One region of the Exiguobacterium sp. PvP048 genome, then DNA from elsewhere that is predicted to be linked to it. Evidence: a T-box and tRNA genes for the amino acid it is inferred to sense, from the RefSeq annotation. Region 1 holds a T-box; the other regions hold tRNA genes.
The links. A T-box is a leader RNA that pairs with one kind of tRNA and senses whether it is charged. The one in region 1 lies ahead of argS (arginine--tRNA ligase), so its partner is inferred to be a tRNA-Arg.
Positions count from the first base shown of each region.

Region 2: it has a tRNA-Arg gene. The T-box ahead of argS (arginine--tRNA ligase) is inferred to sense a tRNA for this amino acid. The anticodon was not compared.
Region 3: it has a tRNA-Arg gene. The T-box ahead of argS (arginine--tRNA ligase) is inferred to sense a tRNA for this amino acid. The anticodon was not compared.

Region 1 covers NZ_JBEPSU010000008.1:52,057-58,852, forward strand. The annotation lists gene ABIC15_RS13110 (3-hydroxybutyrate dehydrogenase) at 1-510, opposite strand, end outside; gene ABIC15_RS13115 (LysR family transcriptional regulator) at 625-1,500, shown strand; gene ABIC15_RS13120 (carboxymuconolactone decarboxylase family protein) at 1,597-2,010, shown strand; gene ABIC15_RS13125 (metallophosphoesterase family protein) at 2,074-2,667, shown strand; gene ABIC15_RS13130 (hypothetical protein) at 2,739-3,344, opposite strand; gene argS (arginine--tRNA ligase) at 3,375-5,057, opposite strand; T-box leader at 5,114-5,335, opposite strand; gene ABIC15_RS13140 (GGDEF domain-containing protein) at 5,461-6,796, shown strand, end outside.
Region 2 covers NZ_JBEPSU010000001.1:656,119-662,914, forward strand. The annotation lists gene ABIC15_RS03300 (phosphoglycerate kinase) at 1-365, opposite strand, end outside; gene gap (type I glyceraldehyde-3-phosphate dehydrogenase) at 490-1,497, opposite strand; gene ABIC15_RS03310 (sugar-binding transcriptional regulator) at 1,551-2,576, opposite strand; gene ABIC15_RS03315 (glutaredoxin family protein) at 2,694-2,957, opposite strand; gene ABIC15_RS03320 (RNA polymerase factor sigma-54) at 2,954-4,096, opposite strand; tRNA gene ABIC15_RS03325 (tRNA-Arg) at 4,264-4,339, shown strand; gene clpP (ATP-dependent Clp endopeptidase proteolytic subunit ClpP) at 4,493-5,104, shown strand; gene ABIC15_RS03335 (hypothetical protein) at 5,220-5,456, opposite strand; gene whiA (DNA-binding protein WhiA) at 5,538-6,494, opposite strand; gene ABIC15_RS03345 (gluconeogenesis factor YvcK family protein) at 6,491-6,796, opposite strand, start outside.
Region 3 covers NZ_JBEPSU010000001.1:409,568-416,363, forward strand. The annotation lists gene clpX (ATP-dependent protease ATP-binding subunit ClpX) at 1-1,019, opposite strand, end outside; gene tig (trigger factor) at 1,253-2,545, opposite strand; gene ABIC15_RS02075 (hypothetical protein) at 2,654-3,676, opposite strand; gene ABIC15_RS02080 (hypothetical protein) at 3,698-4,222, opposite strand; tRNA gene ABIC15_RS02085 (tRNA-Arg) at 4,325-4,398, opposite strand; gene ABIC15_RS02090 (metallophosphoesterase family protein) at 4,465-4,971, opposite strand; gene ABIC15_RS02095 (XTP/dITP diphosphatase) at 4,978-5,574, opposite strand; gene rph (ribonuclease PH) at 5,571-6,323, opposite strand; gene racE (glutamate racemase) at 6,314-6,796, opposite strand, start outside.

The DNA of each region.
Region 1 (6,796 bases):
TGCGGCAACTTTCGTCAAACCGATGACACCGTGTTTCGCACTGTTGTAAGCGGCTTTACCGGCAAATCCGATCAAACCGTTAATGGATGACATGTTCAGGATACGACCGAATCCTTGTTTTTTCATGATCGGGAACACGTATTTCGTATAGAGGAACGGTGCCCGTAACATGATGCTTTGAAGTAAATCAAATTTTTCAGTCGAGAACTCTTCGATTGGTGAAACATGTTGCATGCCGGCATTGTTGATGACGATATCGATCCGTCCGTAGTGATTCATCGTTTGTTCAATGCTTGACTGAATCGCCGTTTCACTTGTGACGTCCCCTGCGACAGCAAAGGCTTCGAATCCTTTACTTTGAAGTGTTTCCGCCGCCTGTTTGGCTGCATTCTCCTGTAAATCAACGATGACGACTTTTGCACCTTCCTGTGCAAATTCTTCCGCAATTTCGAGACCGATTCCGCTTGCTGCTCCGGTAATCAATGCGACTTTTCCTTCAAGTTGTTTCATCTTCATCTACTCCTCTTTACTCGTTTGTTTCTTTTACTGTACGCTTAGGCAATGAATAATAAAAATGAATACTTGTTATGATAGATATAACAAAAACGAATAGGAGTGAATCAGATGGATTTTCGCCAGTTGGAATATTTCACGGAAGTCGCCCGCTTCAAAAGCTTTACAAAGGCGGCGGATCACCTGCATGTCACTCAGCCGACCCTCAGTAAGATGGTCCGCCATTTAGAAGAAGAATTGGATATCGAACTGTTTGATCGGAGTAAACGGCAAATCGTCTTAACGGATGCCGGGGAAACTTTACTTGTCGAAGGAGAAAAAATTCTGAATCAGCTTGCCGATCTGCCGTCTCATCTCTATGACGTCATGCACTTGACGAAAGGGACAATCCGGATTGGTGTTCCGCCTTTGATCGGTTCATTGTTTTTCCCGCGTCTGCTCCGTTTGTTCCGTGAACGGTATCCGATGGTGACAATCGAGATTACGGAAGCCGGCGGACACGCGCTTGAGAAGGCTGTCGTTGCCGGAGAAGTCGATTTAATCGCGACTGTCTTTCCGGCCGATGAACATTTGACGGTCTATCCCTTCATTGAAGAGGAGCTGCATCTGTTTTTACCGGAGCAACATCCTCTCGCGGATCAGCCGTCCATTGCCTTGGAAAATGTCGCCGAGATGCCGTTCGTTCTGTTTAATGAAACCTTTTCACTTCACGACGTCGTTTTACAGGCCTGTGAGACAGCAGGGTTCCGCCCGGCCGTCGCCCATGTCAGTTCGCAGTGGGACTTCTTGTGCCTGCTCGTTGCGGAAGGAAATGCCGTGACTGTTCTTCCGCGGTCTTTGGCACAGCAAATGACGATCAAAGGTGTGAAAACCATTCCGCTCGATGTCCGTGTACCGTGGCAGATCGGTGTCGCTGTCCCGACCGGACGCTATCAGTCTTATGTGACACGTGAATGGATTCGCTTCATTCAAGAAAATCATTCTTAAAATGAATGACACATATAAAAACCATGTATTTGTAGCATGAGTATTCTTCCTTTAAGATAAACCGTATCGTTCATAACAGAAAGGAAGTTATTCATCATGGCTACACACTTAAACAACCGACACGAAGTAGGACTTAAAAAATTAAACGAATTTACCGATACGAATTCTGCGCAATCAACACACGAAAAAATCGCCGAATCGTTAAAAGATATCGCTCCGGCAGTTGGTGAATGGATCACCGATTTTGCTTACGGGGAAGTTTACAGCCGCAACGGGCTCGTCAATCGCGACCGCGCGATCGTCACGATCGCAACACTTGTCACCCAAGGAACTGAACCACAACTCGCGCTTCATATTAATACCGGATTAACGGCCGGATTAACAGGAAACGAAATCGTCGAAGCCATCATGCACCTTGTTCCTTATACCGGCTTCCCGCGTGTCCTTAACGCACTCGAAGTCGCAAAAGTTGTTTTCTCTGAACGCGGCGTGACCGTCAACCCGGCTTAATTAAAAACAGGATGAGCCGCATGAAACGCGGGGTATACTCTTAGTACAAGGGAGCGATGCCACATGCAGTATGCACTCATCACCGATCTGCACAGTTCATTATCCGATACACGTGCTGTGTTGACAGCTATTCAACGGACGGCTCCGCAAGCAATTGTTTTTTCGCTCGGAGACGTCCACGAATGTCATATCGGAAAAAAACGGGCCAAGCGGTATACGTTTGAAGAAATCGAACAAGTCGTGACGCTTGATCCGGATTTTTTGAAGTTGCTGTTTTTTGAAACGTTGCTCGGAAATCAGGAAGAACGGTTGTTTTCATTGATTCCGACAGGCGTATCCCATTATCTCGATCAGCTGCGCTCATCGGATCGGACAAAACAAACGGATTCTGCTTTGTTCATTCATGGTGATCAATTGAAATGGAGTTATGATTTGACGCCCGACACCTCTTCTTATCCGGACCGGCTCTTATTTTTCGGTCACAGTCATGTACGCGGATTGTTTAAAGAGGGCAAACGATTAACCGTTCATCATGATATTCCGATTTCGATCAAACGCGGCCGTTACGCCATCAACGTCGGACCGGTTCTGGTCGAACGGGAATGGTTGCTGTACGATACGACGACCGAAACCATCACGTTTTATCGAGCCAAATGACTGCCTGACATGAAAAATCCCCCGTTCCTTCACAATTCGTGAAGGAACGGGGGATTTTGAGTTATCCGCTGTTACAGATAACGGACAAGAGAAGCACGAACTAAATCCACTTGTGTGAACTCTGTCTTATCGGCAAACTGGTTGACGACGTGACGGACTTCACCTTGACGACGGACGAAGCTTGTCGGAACCGGTGTTTTCCGGACCAATTGTTCGTATAACGTCGTCAACTGATGATCATCGATGACCGTCGTCATCTGATCAAGGAATAACAGGACATGGAGACGGTTCAAATAGTCCCACGGCTTGTCTTCCGAACGAAATTCATTGCGGGCCAACCATTTCTTCAAACCGATCGCATCAATCTGGTTCAACGTCTCTTTTGTACGGGGTGCTTTCCATAACGCCAGCAACTCACCGAGTTTTTTGCGTGTCTGCTTTTTCGTCATGAAGAACTCAAAGTTGGTTTTCGTATCGAGTGCGTCACCGCTGATTGGAGCAATTTGATCAGCTCCTGGTGCTGTCACGAAATCGAATACGAAATCAACTGATTCGCCCGGAAGCCATGCAGCGACTTTTCCGTGAAAGTCAGCAATAAAAGCGATCGATGCAGCTAAGTCTTCCTGGTTTATTTGTGTAGATGCGTGCTGTAACCGTTCCATTGTCTCTTTGTTCATATGATAACCCCATCTTTAATTTGATTTATTTTACATTTCTTCCGGAGCGCCGACGCCAAGCAGGCGTAATCCTTCCGTCAATACAATCGTAACCGATTTTACGAGTGCGAGGCGAGATTGTTTTTCCGCATCGTCTTCGAGGACACGAACTTGTCCGTAGTATTTATTGAAGCTTTGAGCCAAATCAAGGACATAACGGCTGATGATCGACGGTTCGCGGCGTGTAAACGCCCGGTCAATGACAGCCGAGAACTGGTTCAGCATCGATACGACACCCCATGAATAATCATCCGCACTTCCGTTGAACGCTGATCCGTCATAAGCACCTTTACGAAGCAGTGAATTTGCCCGTGCATTCGTATATTGGACGTATGGACCGGTTTCTCCTTCAAATTTCAACATCTGCTCGAGATCAAACTCAATGTTGTTCATGCGTTCATTTTTTAAATCATGGAAAATGACGGCGCCGACACCGACTTCGCGTGCTGTCTGTTCTGCATTGGCAAGGTTAGGATTTTTTTCAGCGATGTTTTGTTTGGCAACGTTAATTGCATCTTGAAGCACTTCTTCAAGCAGAACAATCCGTCCTTTACGTGTCGACATCTTTTTCCCGTCTTTCATGATTAAACCAAACGGAACATGGTGCATGCCGTCAACATTTTCAAATCCGAGTTTCTTCAGGACAGCAAACAGTTGTTTGAAGTGAAGGGCTTGTTCGCCGCCGACAACATAAAACGCCTGTTCGAAGCCGTAAGTCTCAAGACGATACACGGCAGCCGCCAAATCACGTGTCGCATACAGTGTCGCACCGTCTTTTTTCTTGATCAAGGCAGGAGGCATGCCTTCTGCTTCAAGGTCGACGACCATTGCGCCTTCCGACTCGACGAGCAAATCTTTTTCTTCCAATAAGTCGATGACGTGTTGCATTTTATCATTATAGAAGGCTTCTCCGTTTAAGCTGTCAAAGCTGACACCAAGCATTTCATATACACGGCTGAACTCGACGAGTGAGACTTCACGGAACCATGTCCAAAGTGCCGTCGCCTGTTCGTCCCCCTGCTCGAGTTTTTTAAACCAAGCCCGACCTTCGTCTTCTAAGCCTGGGTTTTCTTCCGCTTCTTCGTGGAAACGAACGTACAGTTTCAGCAATTCTTTGATCGGCTCAGAGCGGACATCTTCTTCTTTCCCCCACATATTGTAGGCAACCATCAATTTACCGAACTGAGTTCCCCAGTCTCCTAAATGGTTGATGCCGACGACCTCATATCCTTTTTTCCGTGAAATCTGGTTCAATGCATTTCCGATGACCGTCGAACGCAAATGTCCCATCGAGAATGGTTTTGCGATGTTCGGAGATGAGAAATCCGTGACGATCGTTTTTCCGTTCAGCTCGCTTGATCCGTATGCCTGTTGTTCTTCTAAGACACGTTTAATAATTTCACGCGAAACCACTTCCCGGTTCAGAAAGACGTTTACATACGGTCCGGCTGCCTGGACGTTTGAAAACAGCGGGTTATCGATTTTTTCAGCCAGTTCCGTCGCAATCATCATTGGAGCTTTGCGGAAGGCTTTTGCGAGTTGGAAACATGGGAAAGCCAGGTCTCCGTGATCCTCGTGCTTCGGCTGTTCGATCAGTTGTTCAATCTCTTCTTGTGACAGGGCGTCACCGATCACATCGTGTAATACTTGGGCATACTGTTGCTTGTAACTCATTTTATTTCCTCCAAACAATTATTTTTTCCAATAAAAAACGCCCTTTGCGCAACACGCAAAGAGACGGAAAGACCGCGGTACCACTCTTCTTGGTGTCGACGGTACGACACCCACTTTAACGGGGATAACGGGGTTCCCCCGGCTAGGCCTGATCACATGGATTCGGATAGCATCTCGGAAGTGCGTTTCACGATGGTCTAATCTGTTCAGGCTTCCACCATTCCCTGATTCGCTGGTCGATTACATCCTATCGTTACTTTCTTCGTCATCGATTGTCTGATATCTTTCACATTATACGCAATTCACCCCATTCTCTCAACCTTATTTTTTTGTAAATCCCTTATCATAATTTCCACAAAACGGGTATAAGTAGGGAAGGACTGTTAAAGGAGGGGGACGCACCATGGTCTACTATCAAAAAGTGGCACGAAACAGTTGGCTCGTCTTGTGTCTCGTCGCCAGCCTGCTTACCTTCACTTTACTTACACATCCGACATTCATTGACTTCCCACTCTCACTTGGCAATGCCGCCTACCTTCTCGCACTCATCATCCTGTTTCAGTTCGACAACATCCGGCGGGGAGGCATTTATTATACGTTTCAGGAAGGAATCATCTTATTCATCTTCCTTAACTACGGATTAGGGCCGTCCATCTTTCTCAGTCAGATTGGTATCATCATTTTTCAATATTTTTCTCACAAAAAAGAAATTCGCCGTCAACGCTTTTTATACTTGTATCCAATCAACGTTCTGTTTGATTTGGTTTATCTCGCCTGTCCATCCCTTGTCTATTTAGCACTCGGTGGACCAATTGGGACCGGTTTTACTTACTCGAAAGCGCTCCTTCCGCTTCTCGGATATTTAACGACCGTGATGCTCGTTTCCTATCTCCAGTGCCGGTTCGTCAACCGGATCCTCTACTTAAAATATGATTGGGTCCGCCTTGTCCGCCTGCAGACGCTGGTCTACGGTATCAGCATCTTATGTGCCCTGCTCGGAATCTGGTTTTACGATGAGAATCCGCTCATCGCCGCATCTGTCTCGACACTGATTTTATTTTTATTCAAACGTTTGCTCCAACAACGCGTGGAGACGATTGAAGCGAATGAGAAAGCCAAACGGTTTGATGACGCAAAAGAACACCTGCTGATTTCCCGGTTTGAAAAAGAAACGATTGATTCCTTATTATGCGACTTGCCACACCTGATTGATTTCTCAGAAGGATGGATATCGATTCAGCAACAGCGTAAGCAAACGATCTACAACATACGAACGAAGACAATCATTGACGTGTTGCCTCTATTCCATTCCCTGTCGGCCGAACAGTTACACACCCCAATCATCCACGGTCTCCGATGCGATTGGGGCTCGGATATTCAAATCGATTTACCCGTTGACCGTCATTCGATGATTGCCATTCCGTCGATTACGAACGAAGATGTCGATGTATCGATCGTTCTGTTCCATCAAATTGCCGATGCCTATGATGCGACAAGTGCAGACGAGCTTTCGCGTTTGTTACGCATTTTTTGCCGGGTGGTGCACCGTTCACGGGAAACGTATCAACTGTACGCCGAAAGCCGGACGGATGCCTTGACGGAACTCGCCAACAGCCGTGCTTTTTACGAGGAAGGGGCGCAACAGTTTGCTTCCGACCGTTATCCGTTGTCGATTGTTTTATTTGATATCGACCACTTTAAGTATGTCAACGATACGTACGGGCATAAGGTCGGTGACC
Region 2 (6,796 bases), on a different contig from region 1:
CCTGGGTAGAAACGAACATTTTCAAGAACGATGACATCGCCTTCTTCAAGCTTGCTGACCGCTTCTTCAGCGACCGGACCGTATGCTTCTTCAACGAGCTTGATGTCTTTACCAAGCAGTTCGCTGAGGCGTGCTACGACTGGTGCAAGTGAGAATTCAGGGTTCTTCTCGCCTTTTGGACGTCCCATGTGGCTTGCGAGGATGACTTTCGCTCCACCGTCAACCAAGTGTTTGATTGTCGGAAGGGCAGCACGGATGCGTGTATCATCTGTGATTTTGCCGTCTTCTAGCGGTACGTTGAAGTCCACACGTGTAAACACGCGTTTTCCTTTTACATCGATATCGCGAATTGATTTCTTATTCATACATTCGTCCTCCGTCTCATACGTATAGTGAGGGGCTAATGCGCCCCTCCAGACTTTTTTTCCGCAATAAGAGCGGAGACTGTATCGTTTCCGCTCTTATTCAATTGCTATTTAATTGCTCGAATTACTTAGCGATTTCTGCGAAGTGTTTGAGTGTGCGAATGAGCTGGCTAGTGTAAGACATTTCGTTGTCGTACCAAGCAACTGTTTTAACGAGTTGTTTGTCGCCGACTGTAACGACTTTCGTTTGTGTTGCATCGAAGAGTGATCCGTAAGAGATACCAACGATGTCAGAAGAAACGATTTCGTCTTCAGTGTAACCGTAAGATTCGTTAGCTGCTGCTTTCATAGCTGCGTTAACTTCTTCAACTGTTACTTTCTTCTCGAGAACTGTTGTGAGCTCAGTGAGTGAACCTGTAGCAACTGGTACACGTTGTGCTGCGCCATCAAGTTTACCTTGAAGTTCTGGAAGAACAAGACCGATTGCTTTAGCAGCACCAGTTGAGTTAGGAACGATGTTAGCTGCCGCTGCACGTGCACGACGGAAGTCACCTTTAGGGTGTGGAGCGTCGAGTGTGTTTTGGTCGCCAGTGTAAGCGTGGATCGTTGTCATGAGACCTTGAACGATTCCGTAGTTATCTTGAAGAACTTTAGCCATAGGCGCGAGACAGTTCGTAGTACATGAAGCACCAGAGATAACTGTTTCAGTTCCGTCAAGAATTTCGTGGTTCGTGTTGAAGACAACTGTTTTCATGTCGCCAGTAGCAGGTGCTGAGATAACGACTTTCTTAGCTCCAGCTTTCAAGTGAAGCTCAGCTTTTTCTTTGTCTGTGAAGAAACCAGTACATTCGAGAACGATGTCAACACCGAGCTCGCCCCATGGGAGTTCTTCTGGGTTGCGGTTAGCAAGTGTTTTGATTTCTTTACCGTTGACGAGGAAGTAACCGTCGTGTACTTCAACTTCTCCGTCGAAACGACCTTGAGTCGTATCATATTTCAAGAGGTGTGCAAGCATTTTAGTGTCTGTAAGGTCATTGATTGCGACTACTTCGATTCCGTCAAACTGAAGAATTTGACGAAGTGCCAAACGTCCGATACGTCCAAATCCATTAATACCAACTTTTACTGCCATGATAATTTTCCTCCTTTTAATGTAAAGCGAGTTATCTATTATTCAAAAGGGGGCTACCCTTTCAAAATCGTTGTTGCTGCCCCTTCATCCGTAATCAGGATGATGTCCGGGGACTGTTTGACATACGCGTTGATGGCTTCCGCTTTGGAATGTCCTCCGGCGACGACGATGACGTGTTCGACTTGTTTTAAGTCGTCCAGTTGAAGACCAACCGTCTTCACCCGATGCACGATCTTTCCGTCCCGATCGAAGTAATACCCAAATGCTTCTGCTACCGCATGTTCTTGTTCAAGCTGTTCCAGTAACTCGGCTGAAGCGCGACGACGTTTTGCCATCGTTTTTGCCTCACCAATTCCATGTACCACGATTGAGGCATCTTTAATCATTTGTAACACATTTTTAATGCTTGGCTCTTCCACCATCTTCACAAACGTTTCCTTGCTGACCATGTCTGGAATGTGCAATAAGTGATAATCACTTTGTGCACGGGATGCCATCCGTGAACAAACCGTATTCGCTTGTAATTCAAGGGTTTCACCTAAGCCCCCACGTGCCGGCACGAATGTCATCGGACGGTTTTCCTTATCAGGCGACATCATCGCCGCGACGGAAGCCATCGTCGTACCTCCTGTGACTGCAATCGTGTTGTGTACAGATGAAGAAAGTTCTCGTTTCAAACGTGCGACCGTCGCACGTCCCATATCGCGTTGCACCCAGAAGGTTTGATCCGAATCTCCTGGTACGATGACGACATCCCGGACGCCCAGTTTTTCCTTTAAGGCTTTCGCCATATCAGAAATTCCGGCCAGTTCTGCCATCACGCTGTGCATACTTCGTAAGACGATCCGCCCTTCATCTGTCAAAGACATTCCTTGTGTCGCCACTTCGAGCAATCCTTGCTCTTTCAGGAAGTCCACTTCCCGACGTAACACCCGTTCCGTCAAGCCAAGGCTTGTTGCCAGGGTCCGCCGGCCAATCGGCTGCATGAGCCGGACATAATGAAGTATGTCGTAACGTGTCTGCATTTCTTCGATCAGATCAGGCACGATTCGTTTTTGGATCTGTACTAACTGCCGAATCATGTATTCCCGCTCCTCTCAAGTTGCTGGACACTTTACGTCCCGCGTGTCATATCTTGTCCCACTTGGTACATCCTTATCATAACAGCCCTCGTACAAGGATTCAAGCCTCGCCCTTTAACTTTTTTCAAGTAAGCGGTTTCTTATCGTCTCTGTCTCAAATTTGCCATAACTCCAAATTTCAGACTGATGCATGACGACAGGAATTTCATATAAAAACCGGAGACTGAGCGCAGCATCTTCTTCAATGTTCACTTCTTCGAATGTCCAATCCGGAAATTCATCGAGCACGAAATCAAGTAAGAAGGCGGCTTCCTCACATAGCGTACATCCGGGACGTGAATACAGTGTTAAGGTCGTGTGTTCTTTTGATGGCATCATTCATTCGCCTCTCGTCGTTTCGTCATGTCGGACCGGGTCAAGTACAGACCCGCCCGATACTTCGCGACTGTCCGTCTTGCGACCCGGATGCCTTCCAGGTCGAGACGGTTGACGATCTGTTGATCCGACAGCGGCGAGGTCGCTTCCTGAATCAATTGTGCGATTCGGGCTTTGATTAAAAAGCTCGATGTGCCGCTTTGCGTCTTCGAGACGAAAAAATTTTCAAGCTCGAGCGTTCCATGGATCGTCCGAATCGTTTTGTGGACGATTGCCCGACCAACCGTCGACGGATGGTATCCCGTTTGTTTGGCTACCTCTTTTTTCGTCAACGGCTCCAAATGAAGCTCTCCTTTGAACCAGCGCATTTGCCGTTCCACGATGACATCGAGGATTGCACGCAACGTGTTACGCCGTCGTTCATAAGCGCTGAGAAACGGTTTTGCTTCCGCGAGATCCGTCCAGGACGTATCAATCGGCAAGGAAGACCACTGGATTTGCACCTGATCGTCCGACCAACTGATATCGGCTTCCGGTATCGTCATGGTGGTGGATACTGGTAAGACCGGTGTCTTCGGCAACCGTTCCATCTTTTGCTTCATCTGTCGCCGCTCTGTTTCATCATCCAGTACGGCTTTTAACGGCTGTCCGTCCGACAGTGCAGTAAGCAAATTCATCAAACGGTCATCTTCGAGCTCGATGGCATGCAACAAGCGACACTCCGCTTCCGAGCGTGCCGCAATTCCGGTTGGTTCACATTGCTGGAGCAGTTGCCGTGCCTGTTTGATGATCGTCTCCTCACTGTCGAGCAAGGTCGCCAGTCGTGCGTCTGTCGTTCTGAGTAATCCATCCGCGTCTAAGTACATGATGAGTTGTTCCGCCATATATCTTATTTCCTGTCTGACCGATTCTAAACGTATTTGCTGAAGAAGTTCCGCTTCAAACGAATCAATCCGGTCTGCAACCTGCTCTAAATCCGGCGGAATCATTTTTCTTCCATTATGTTCGCTGCGTCCGGCACGACGGATGATCCGGTACAGCCGCTCCTCGAGTTCCGCCTGCGTTTCTTCCAAAACCGTCAATTGATACAACTGGGCTGCCGACATCACAAGACGTTGCGCTTGTTCCTGTCTCTGTTCCATCCGCTCACCTCCCGTTTCCTCGTTTAATGTGATTCCACTTTCATTATATAGGAAGGATACGTCTTCCATCGTCTCTTACGTTTTGACAAAAAATCAATAAACTCGCAAATCTAGTATTGCTTTTCTGAAAAAATGTCGGTATACTATTAATTGTTCAGTACAAACATGCACCCGTAGCTCAGGGGATAGAGCACTGGTTTCCGGTACCAGGTGTCGGGAGTTCAAATCTCTCCGGGTGTACCATACTTGAATATTCAGGCAATGCCGTTTACGGTATTGCCTTTTTTCTATACTGATATGTTTAACAGGAACTGTTTCAGGAAAAATACATAAAACCAACAGCGTATCTTTTGACCAATATTGACCAAAGGATTATGATAAGGACAAGTCGAATATGTGCTACATACCAACCATAAGGAGGCAAAGACTATGTTAATTCCAACAGTCATCGAACAAACCAACCGCGGGGAACGTGCTTACGATATCTATTCACGTTTGCTCAAAGACCGGATCATCCTTCTCGGGAGCGCGATTGACGACAACGTCGCCAACTCAGTCGTTGCCCAGTTACTTTTCCTAGCAGCAGAAGATCCAGATAAAGAAATCTCGCTTTACATCAACAGCCCGGGTGGCTCAATCACAGCAGGTATGGCGATTTACGATACAATGAACTTCATCAAACCACAAGTTTCAACGATTTGTATCGGAATGGCTGCTTCAATGGGTGCATTCTTGCTCCAAGCCGGCGCTAAAGGAAAACGTTTTGCTCTTCCTAACGCTGAAATCATGATTCACCAACCACTCGGTGGTACACAAGGTCAAGCATCGGACATCAAAATCCATGCGGAACGCATCATCAAAATGCGTGAGCACCTCAACAAAATCATGGCTGAAAACACAGGACAACCACTTGAAGTCATCGAGCGTGATACAGAGCGCGATAACTTCATGTCTGCTCAAGCAGCAGCTGACTACGGTTTAATCGACCGCGTCATGGAACGTGCTTAATCTTCACCTGACCGTCTTCGCAATTTGCGAGGACGGTTTTTTTGTGTGTACAAAAAAAGACCACTGTCCTTTGCGTCACTCTTCTCAGAACAGACGCGGACAGAGGTCCTATTTTTTAGTCGATCAAATCTGTGATATCAGACACGATATCGTGGTTTTCGCGAATCAATGTGTAGATTCCGTTCGCATGTGGTGAAAGTTCTTCTTCCGCCTGCAATTGCTTCAGGAACAACGATGTCGCAAAGGCGACGAGCGTACTTTTTGGTACACCGATCGTTTTCGCTTTTTTCGTAAGCACTTCATCAAACTTCGCATCAACTGTCAGCGAAATACGTTTTTTCTCATTAGCCATTTCAAAAACTCCTTAATTCGAACATTTAGTTGCATCGACTATATATTATAGTAGACTATGGTTCATCTCGCAAGTTACTCCCTAAAGAGCCCCGGTCATCGACTCCCCGTTTCGGATTTTATCCGCGATTTGATCAATCTTGCGCAATCGATGATTGATCCCGGATTTCGAGATGGAACCGCTCTCGACCATCTCACCGAGCTCCTGTAATGTCACGTCTTGATGTGTGACCCGCAAGATGGCGATTTCTTTTAATTTATCCGGCAAAACGTCGAGTCCGACCGTCCGTTCCAGAAACTTGATGTTCTCGACCTGGCGCAGTGCCGCCCCAACCGTCTTGTTGAGGTTTGCCGTCTCACAGTTGACGAGCCGGTTGACTGAATTCCGCATATCTTTTAAAATACGGACATCCTCAAACCGTAACATCGAATACGTCGCTCCGACGAGCTTCAGAAAATCAGAAATCTTCTCACTTTCCTTGATGTAGAGAATATGTCCTTTTTTCCGTTCGATGGCTTTTGCATTCAAATCAAACTGATTTGTCAGGCTGCGCAAGGCGGCATTATGTTCTTCGTACAGACTGAAGATTTCCAGATGGTACGAAGACGTCGCCGGATTGTTTAACGATCCGCCGGCTAAAAAGGCGCCGCGCAGATATGCCCGGGCACGCCGTTCGTCTTTGAGAATCGAATCGCTGATTGAACGGATCATCGTAAATCCTTCCCCTAAAATCCCGAGGTCCTGTAAAATCTTATCCGCTTGTTGTTTAACGCGGACGATGTAGACATTATTTTTCTTCAAGCGCATTTTTTTCCGGACCAGTAAATCCAGATGGACGGCATACGCCCGTTTGAGCAAGGAATAAATACGGCGGGCAATCGATGCGTTTTCCGTCGAGATATCCAGTGTCAGACCACGTCCGAGTCCGAATGAGATGGCTCCGTTCATCCGGGCCAAAGCGGCGAGTTCCGCCTTCATTTCATGATCGGTGATCGCGATTTGCGTTAACTCTTTTTTGACTTCTGATGCAAAACTCACGTCAGTTCCTCCTTCCCTTCGAATTGACGCACACGTCGGATGGATAGAACTTTCCGCATGACGAGGCTTGCGACAGCATCCGAGTCATGACGGATGAAGTGATGGTTATAATCCACGATATCGTCCGCGAGTACTTCAATTCCTGCTTCTTCAAAACTTGATTCATCATAGGTCACGATGTCGGCATGATCCTTTTGATACTTCCGCAGATAACTGACATCAATCGATTCGTTGTTGACGATGATTGTATCAATCACCCCTTTACCGAGGAATCGTTCCAACACATTCAAGTGATCATTTGC
Region 3 (6,796 bases), on a different contig from region 1:
ACATCGTCCAGTTGAAGCATTTTTTTGTATTGTTTGACGAGTGCATTTTTCGGTTTTGTTAAGATTTGGACGAGCGCTTCTTCGTCAAGCGGCTCAAGTGTCGCCATGACTGGTAAACGTCCGATGAATTCCGGAATCAATCCGAACTTCTGTAAATCTTCCGGTAAAGCAGCCGCAAGAATTTCTTTTTGCGTCAGGTTGCGGTTCTCGGAATCATTTCCGAATCCGATGACCTTTTTCCCAAGACGACGTTTGATCGATTGGTCGATCCCGTCAAAGGCACCACCGACGATGAACAAGATGTTCGTCGTATCGATCTGAATGAATTCTTGATGCGGATGTTTCCGGCCGCCTTGTGGCGGAACGCTTGCAACAGTACCTTCTAAGATTTTCAGAAGTGCTTGTTGCACCCCTTCACCTGAAACGTCACGTGTAATCGACGGATTCTCAGATTTACGGGCGATTTTATCGATTTCATCGATGTAGATGATACCTTTTTCTGCTTTTTCGACATCATAGTCAGCAGCTTGAATGAGTTTTAGGAGAATGTTTTCAACATCTTCCCCGACATATCCGGCTTCCGTCAGACTTGTTGCATCCGCGATTGCGAACGGAACGTTCAGAATACGGGCCATCGTTTGTGCGAGGAGTGTTTTACCACTACCAGTCGGTCCAATCATGACGATGTTTGATTTAGACAATTCCACGTCGTCGGCACGTCCACCGGCATTGATCCGTTTATAATGATTGTACATCGCGACAGATAACGATTTTTTCGCTTTTTCCTGTCCGATGACGTAGTCATTTAAAGTCGCACGGATTTCATGCGGTTTCGGTACGTTTTTCAGTTCGACTTCTTCTTCTGTACCAAGCTCTTCTTCGACGATCTCATTACAGAGTTCGATACATTCATCGCAAATGTAAACGCCAGGTCCAGCAACAAGTTTGCGCACTTGCTCTTGTGTCTTTCCGCAGAAAGAACATTTTAGCTGACCTTTTTCTTCGTTAAATTTAAACATAAAGGTCCACCCCTTTAACGTGGAATTTGTATAGATCCGTTTCGCATCTATTCTCACGTTTTACTATTTATGATTGTAGCATGAACAAGGAAACTCTTTCAAATCTTGGATGAGCGTTTTACAGTTTGATTTGAAAAATATATTTTTGTTTGTCCTTGTTTGACCTATCGTACAAAAAAATCGACTTCAAGACCAGAGATTGGTCTTGAAGTCGATTCTGTTCGGTTGTTTGCTTATTTTGCTTTTGCGTTGTCAACGAGAACGTCGATTGCTTTACGGAACTGAAGATCACCTTTAAGTGTATCAAGTCCGCCTTGTGGTGCAAGCATCGTTTCAAGTTGATCTGCAGGAATGTTGTAGAGTTCAGACATCGATTGAAGTTCAGCTTGCGCTTCTTCTTCAGTAACTTCGATTTTTTCGTCTGCAACGATTTGTTTAAGAACGAGACGAGCTTTAACGCGCTCTTCTGCTTGTTCTTTCATTTCAGTACGCATTGCCTCTTCAGTCGTTCCAGTTAACTGGAAGTACATGTTAAGGTCAATTCCTTGTGACTGAATGCGTTGTGTGAATTCTTGGACCATACGTTCAACTTCGTTTTCAACCATAACTTCTGGAAGATCAACTGTTGCGTTTTTAGTCGCAGCTTCAACCAACTCATCACGCATTGAAGCATCAGCTTCTTGTTTGCGTGTGTTTTCAAGACGTGTACGGATTTTTGTTTTCAACTCATCAAGAGAAGAAACTTCTTCGTCCATTTCTTTAGCGAACTCATCTGTCAATTCAGGAAGTTCTTGTGCTTTGATTTCGTGGATTGTTACTTTGAACACGACTGGTTTTCCAGCGAGTGATGCTTCATGGTACTCTTCTGGGAACGTGACGTCGATATCTTTTTGCTCGCCTGATTTAAGACCAACCATCTGCTCTTCAAATCCTGGAATGAAGTTTCCAGATCCGATGACGAGTGAGTAGTTTTCTGCAGTACCACCGTCGAATTGGTTTTCACCATCGAAACCTGCGAAGTCGAATACGACTGTATCGCCATTTTCGATCGCGCCGTCTTCTTTAACGACGAGCTCTGCACCGCGCTCTTGCATTGTTTTGAGTTCAGCATCGACATCTTCGTCTGTAACGTCTGTTTCGACTGCTGTGTACTCAAGACCTTTGTACTCACCGAGTGTTGCGTCCGGCTCAATCACGAATGTGATTTTGAACTCAACTGGTTTTCCTTTTTCGAGTGTTTCGACGTCGATGTTATCAAGCGCGATTGGCTCGATTCCTGATTCGACGACAGCACCTTCGATTGTGTCTTGATATAAGATATCAAGTGCATCTTGGTAAAGTGCTTCTTCGCCGTACATTTTGTTAAACATTGCGCGTGGCATTTTTCCTTTACGGAAACCTGGTGTGTTCAATGTCTTAACGACTTTTTTGAACGCTTGGTCTACCGCTTTATCAAATGCTTCAGCAGGCGCTTCATACGTGAGAACGCCGAGGCTACCTGATTGTTTTTCCCATTTTGCAGTCATGCTGAGTCCCTCCAAAAATGTCAATTAGCGTACATGTGTGTACAACAAGTCACATTATAGCACAATCGTTCCGAGGATTACCACTGTTGAACGAGCCATTCCCTTGAATTAAAGAAGCAAGGCCTGCTCGTACTGTTTTCCTTCCGGTAACAGGAAATGGACAGCCTGATAAATCTTTTGCGCTTGTCCGCTCAAGTCAGGTGGCGGAGTTTCCGAGGCAAAGTCGGATTCCGCCAATTCTTCGACCGCATCCACCCATTCCTGCCATCTGTCTCCCTGTTCCAGCACTTCGGTCGGAAAGACGATTTGATACCAGTTCATGAACAACAGCGCCTTAAATGGATCCATGCGCTTCAGCCTGAAGGTTTCGTTACTGAAAGACTGAAGCTCAAGCGCCTGTCTCGTCACATGTCTCTCGAGTTGCTCCGGACTTTCAAATTCATGATCCAGCCCAATCGATGGAATCCGGATCCGGACGGGGAAAAGTGCACGATCCGCCGGAAGTTGCGGAAGCAATGTCTGGATGACAAGAGCACTCTGTTCGTTAACATCTTCTCCCGTGAAATAATCCTCGATGAGATAACGGACGAACGAAGGATCTGCCTGTAAATCGAATTGCCCGATCAAACGAAACTGTTCGTCCATCGTCCCGAGCCGGTAACGATCGACCCGATCCCCTGGTACTAGCCGTAAATGGGATTGTTCCCGTACCTTCACATATGAGGAATCATCCGTCTGCCCGATGTTACCTTTCTTACGTGAAAGCGACTGGGTCATTTCGTCTAATTTCAAGGCGAGACCGTAAGGAAGATAGGGAGAGGCTGTCCGCAGGGCCAGATCAAAGGAATACCTCTCTCCCTTCTCGTACATGAAGAGTGCGATCAGTTGCTCGACACCGTCCACTTCAAGGAAAGGGTTCACCACTTGCAGATAGGCTTCCACCTCTTGATCGTTTGTCAAAAAAGCTTCCTGAATTGTATAGAGCACATAAAGAATATCCTCTTCTGTTTCTAAACTTTTCAGTCGTTCCAGCTCAGTTGCCAATTCGTCCTGACTCAATCTTGCGAGCCGCTTCCGCTCATCTGACAACGGTTGTTCCATCCAACGTGATTGCGACTGATTCACGGTCATCCCACCTTTTTCATATCTGTCTTACTTCGTGAACGGATCCAGTAAAGACGTCCAGTTCGTGATTGCTTCCTGTAATTGTCCTGCCTGTTCGATTCCCATTTTATTCAATGTGTCCAAAGAAACATCGGTTTCGAGCAACTGCGTGATATCTTCCGATTGATTCACGTACTGCTCCAATTTTTCACTCAAGTTCTTCAGTTCCGCCGGCGGAGTATCTAAATTCGCAAGCCGTTCATCAATTTTGTTCAACTCTTCGTTCAACTGTTGAACTGTTCCGTCAGTCTGGAGTTTTTCAATTTGCTGATCAAGAGCCTGTTCCGGATTTGCGGCATCCCGCGCTTCAGTCGCTGCTTGATCGAGTTTCGTCGACAATTCAGATGTCACCTTGGACGTATCCTGGGCGATATCTTGCAACTGACTTGCATAATCAACACTGTTCTTTACGTCCGTCACTTGCTGTTTCGCCTGATCGACTGTATCTGTAACCTCGCTGCATCCGGCTAAAGCCACGGTCAGTACGAGGATTCCACTCATTTTCTTTAACATCTTCATCATCCCTTTCAAGTTCATGATACCTTAAGTATACTCGAAAAAACGGATAAAAAAAAGAGACCTCCCTCATAAGGGAAGTCTCTATTTTAATTATAGTGTCCCAAGAGGGATTCGAACCCCCGACCGACGCCTTAGAAGGGCGTTGCTCTATCCAGCTGAGCTATTGAGACGTGTCAACACGAATAAACTATACTAAAACAATTCTTTCGTGTCAATCACATTTGGTAAAACTCTTTTTAAAGTGTACCGTCGAGGTGCAAAGCATTGATTTTTTCACCTGTCAGATCGTAAAAGTCGACTGTGAATTGATCGTTTTCAACCGTCAACAACGCATACGTCTTTTCCGGGCGATGGCGCGGCATCCGGATCGAGCCTGGATTGATAAACAGTTTCCCGTCCCGTTGCTCTGCTTTTGCAACATGCGAATGACCGTACAGAACGATTGACGCCGCTTTTTGATCGGCATGGTGCACCAGCTGGTCGAGGCTGTATTTGACGTCTTGCCGGTGTCCATGGACACATAAGACACGAAACGATCCGAGTTCCTCGGTGACTTCGTCCGGGAAGTCATTCCCGTAATCACAGTTCCCTTTGACAACACGATAGGGATATAACGATTCAGTCGTTCCTGTCAGTTGGGAGTCCCCGCAATGAAAGGCAAAATCTGCTTCTTGGTGGCGGTTGAATATCGTCAATAGTTCCTGATCGAGACCATGGCTGTCACTTACGATTAACGCTTTCATCTAAAATCACTCTCCCAAAAAAGTAGTTAATGCCGCTTCAAGTTTTTTTAAAGCCTGCCCACGATGACTGATCGCCGCTTTTTCACTTTTCGTGAGTTCAGCCGCTGTCTGATTCAACGCCGGGATCAGGAATAACGGATCGTAACCGAAACCGTTTGTTCCTTTCTGCTCAAATCCGATTTGACCTTCCATTGTGCCCCGGACGGTCAGTGTTTCACCGGACGGTTTTGCCAGTGACAAGGCACAGACAAAACGGGCTGTCCGTTGATCGGCCGGTGTGTCCGCTAATTTTTCCAGCAACAATGCGTTATTGGCAGCATCTGATTTGTTCTCTCCCGCAAACCGGGCAGAGTAGACGCCCGGTGCGCCGTCCAGTGCATCGACTTCAAGTCCGGAGTCGTCCGACAATACGGCGTGACCAAAATAAGCTGCTGCTTCTTTCGATTTCAGTTCCGCATTTTCTTCAAAGGTTGATCCGGTTTCTTCCGTTTCCGGTGCCGTGTCGTAATCGAGTAACGATTCGACGTCGTATCCGAGTCGTCCAAGCATCGCTTGAAACTCACCGACTTTACCGGGATTTCTTGTCGCTACGATGATTTTCATTTGTGCTCCACCTCTTCTCCGACATACCACCACGAGGCCCCTAACGATTGTTCAGCCGCGTGAAGGAGTTCTTCAATACCCTTTTCCCCAAGTTCAAGCATATCGAGCATCTCTTTGCGAGAAAAGGTTGCTTCTTCCCCTGTCGCTTGCAGTTCGACGATTTTTCCGGACGAGGTCATGACAAGATTCAAATCGACATCTGCCGCTGCGTCTTCTTCATAACAAAGATCAAGCAATAACTCCGATCCGACTTTCCCGACTGATACTGCTGCAATTCCTTCTTTGATGGGGGTATCCGTTAGCTTACCGCTTTGAATCAATCCGTCGACTGCCAAGACAAGTGCCAAGAAACCGCCTGTAATAGCCGCTGTACGCGTCCCGCCATCTGCTTGCAGCACATCACAATCAATCCAAACCGTCCGTTCACCCAATTTTTCGAGATTGACGACGGACCGTAACGCCCGGCTGATCAATCGTTGAATTTCCATCGTTCGTCCCGTCTGCTTTCCCCGGACGGCTTCCCGTCCCGTCCGTTGTGCTGTCGCCCGCGGCAACATCGCATATTCGGCATTGATCCATCCGTGACGTTTCCCCCGTAAAAACGGCGGCACTTTTTCTTCCACCGTCGCGGTGCATAAGACACGTGTATCCCCGACCGATATCAGTACCGATCCTTCTGCATGCTTATTGACATCGGTCTCGAGCTGAATTTTCCGCATGTCCGATTGTGCCCGTTGATCTAAACGCATTTTTCTTCCTCCGTTCCTAACACTAACCGTTTCGCTTGGACCGGATGATGTAACCAGTCACTGGCGATTCGTTCAAAAGAGCGTGTATCGCCGGTCGCATGATAGACATGTTCCGGAATACGATCAAGATCTGCCGTGATGCCGTTATAATCAAGCAAGGCACTGACTTCAAGCGCCGTCTCGTCTCCTGAAGAAATCAGCTGGACGTTTGGTCCGATGACTCGTCCAATGACTTCTGCCAGTAACGGATAATGTGTACATCCTAAAATCAATGTATCCATATCATAGGAAAGCAACGGCTTTAACGTGTTGGCGACGACACGTTCAACGTATGGTCCACTTGTCTGAGACGATTCAACGAGCGGAACAAACGGTGGACAGGAAAGCGACTCAACGACGACCTGCCCTTCGACGTGACGCAAGGCTTTCTCATACGAATTGCTTTCAATCGTCATTTTCGTACCAATGACGCC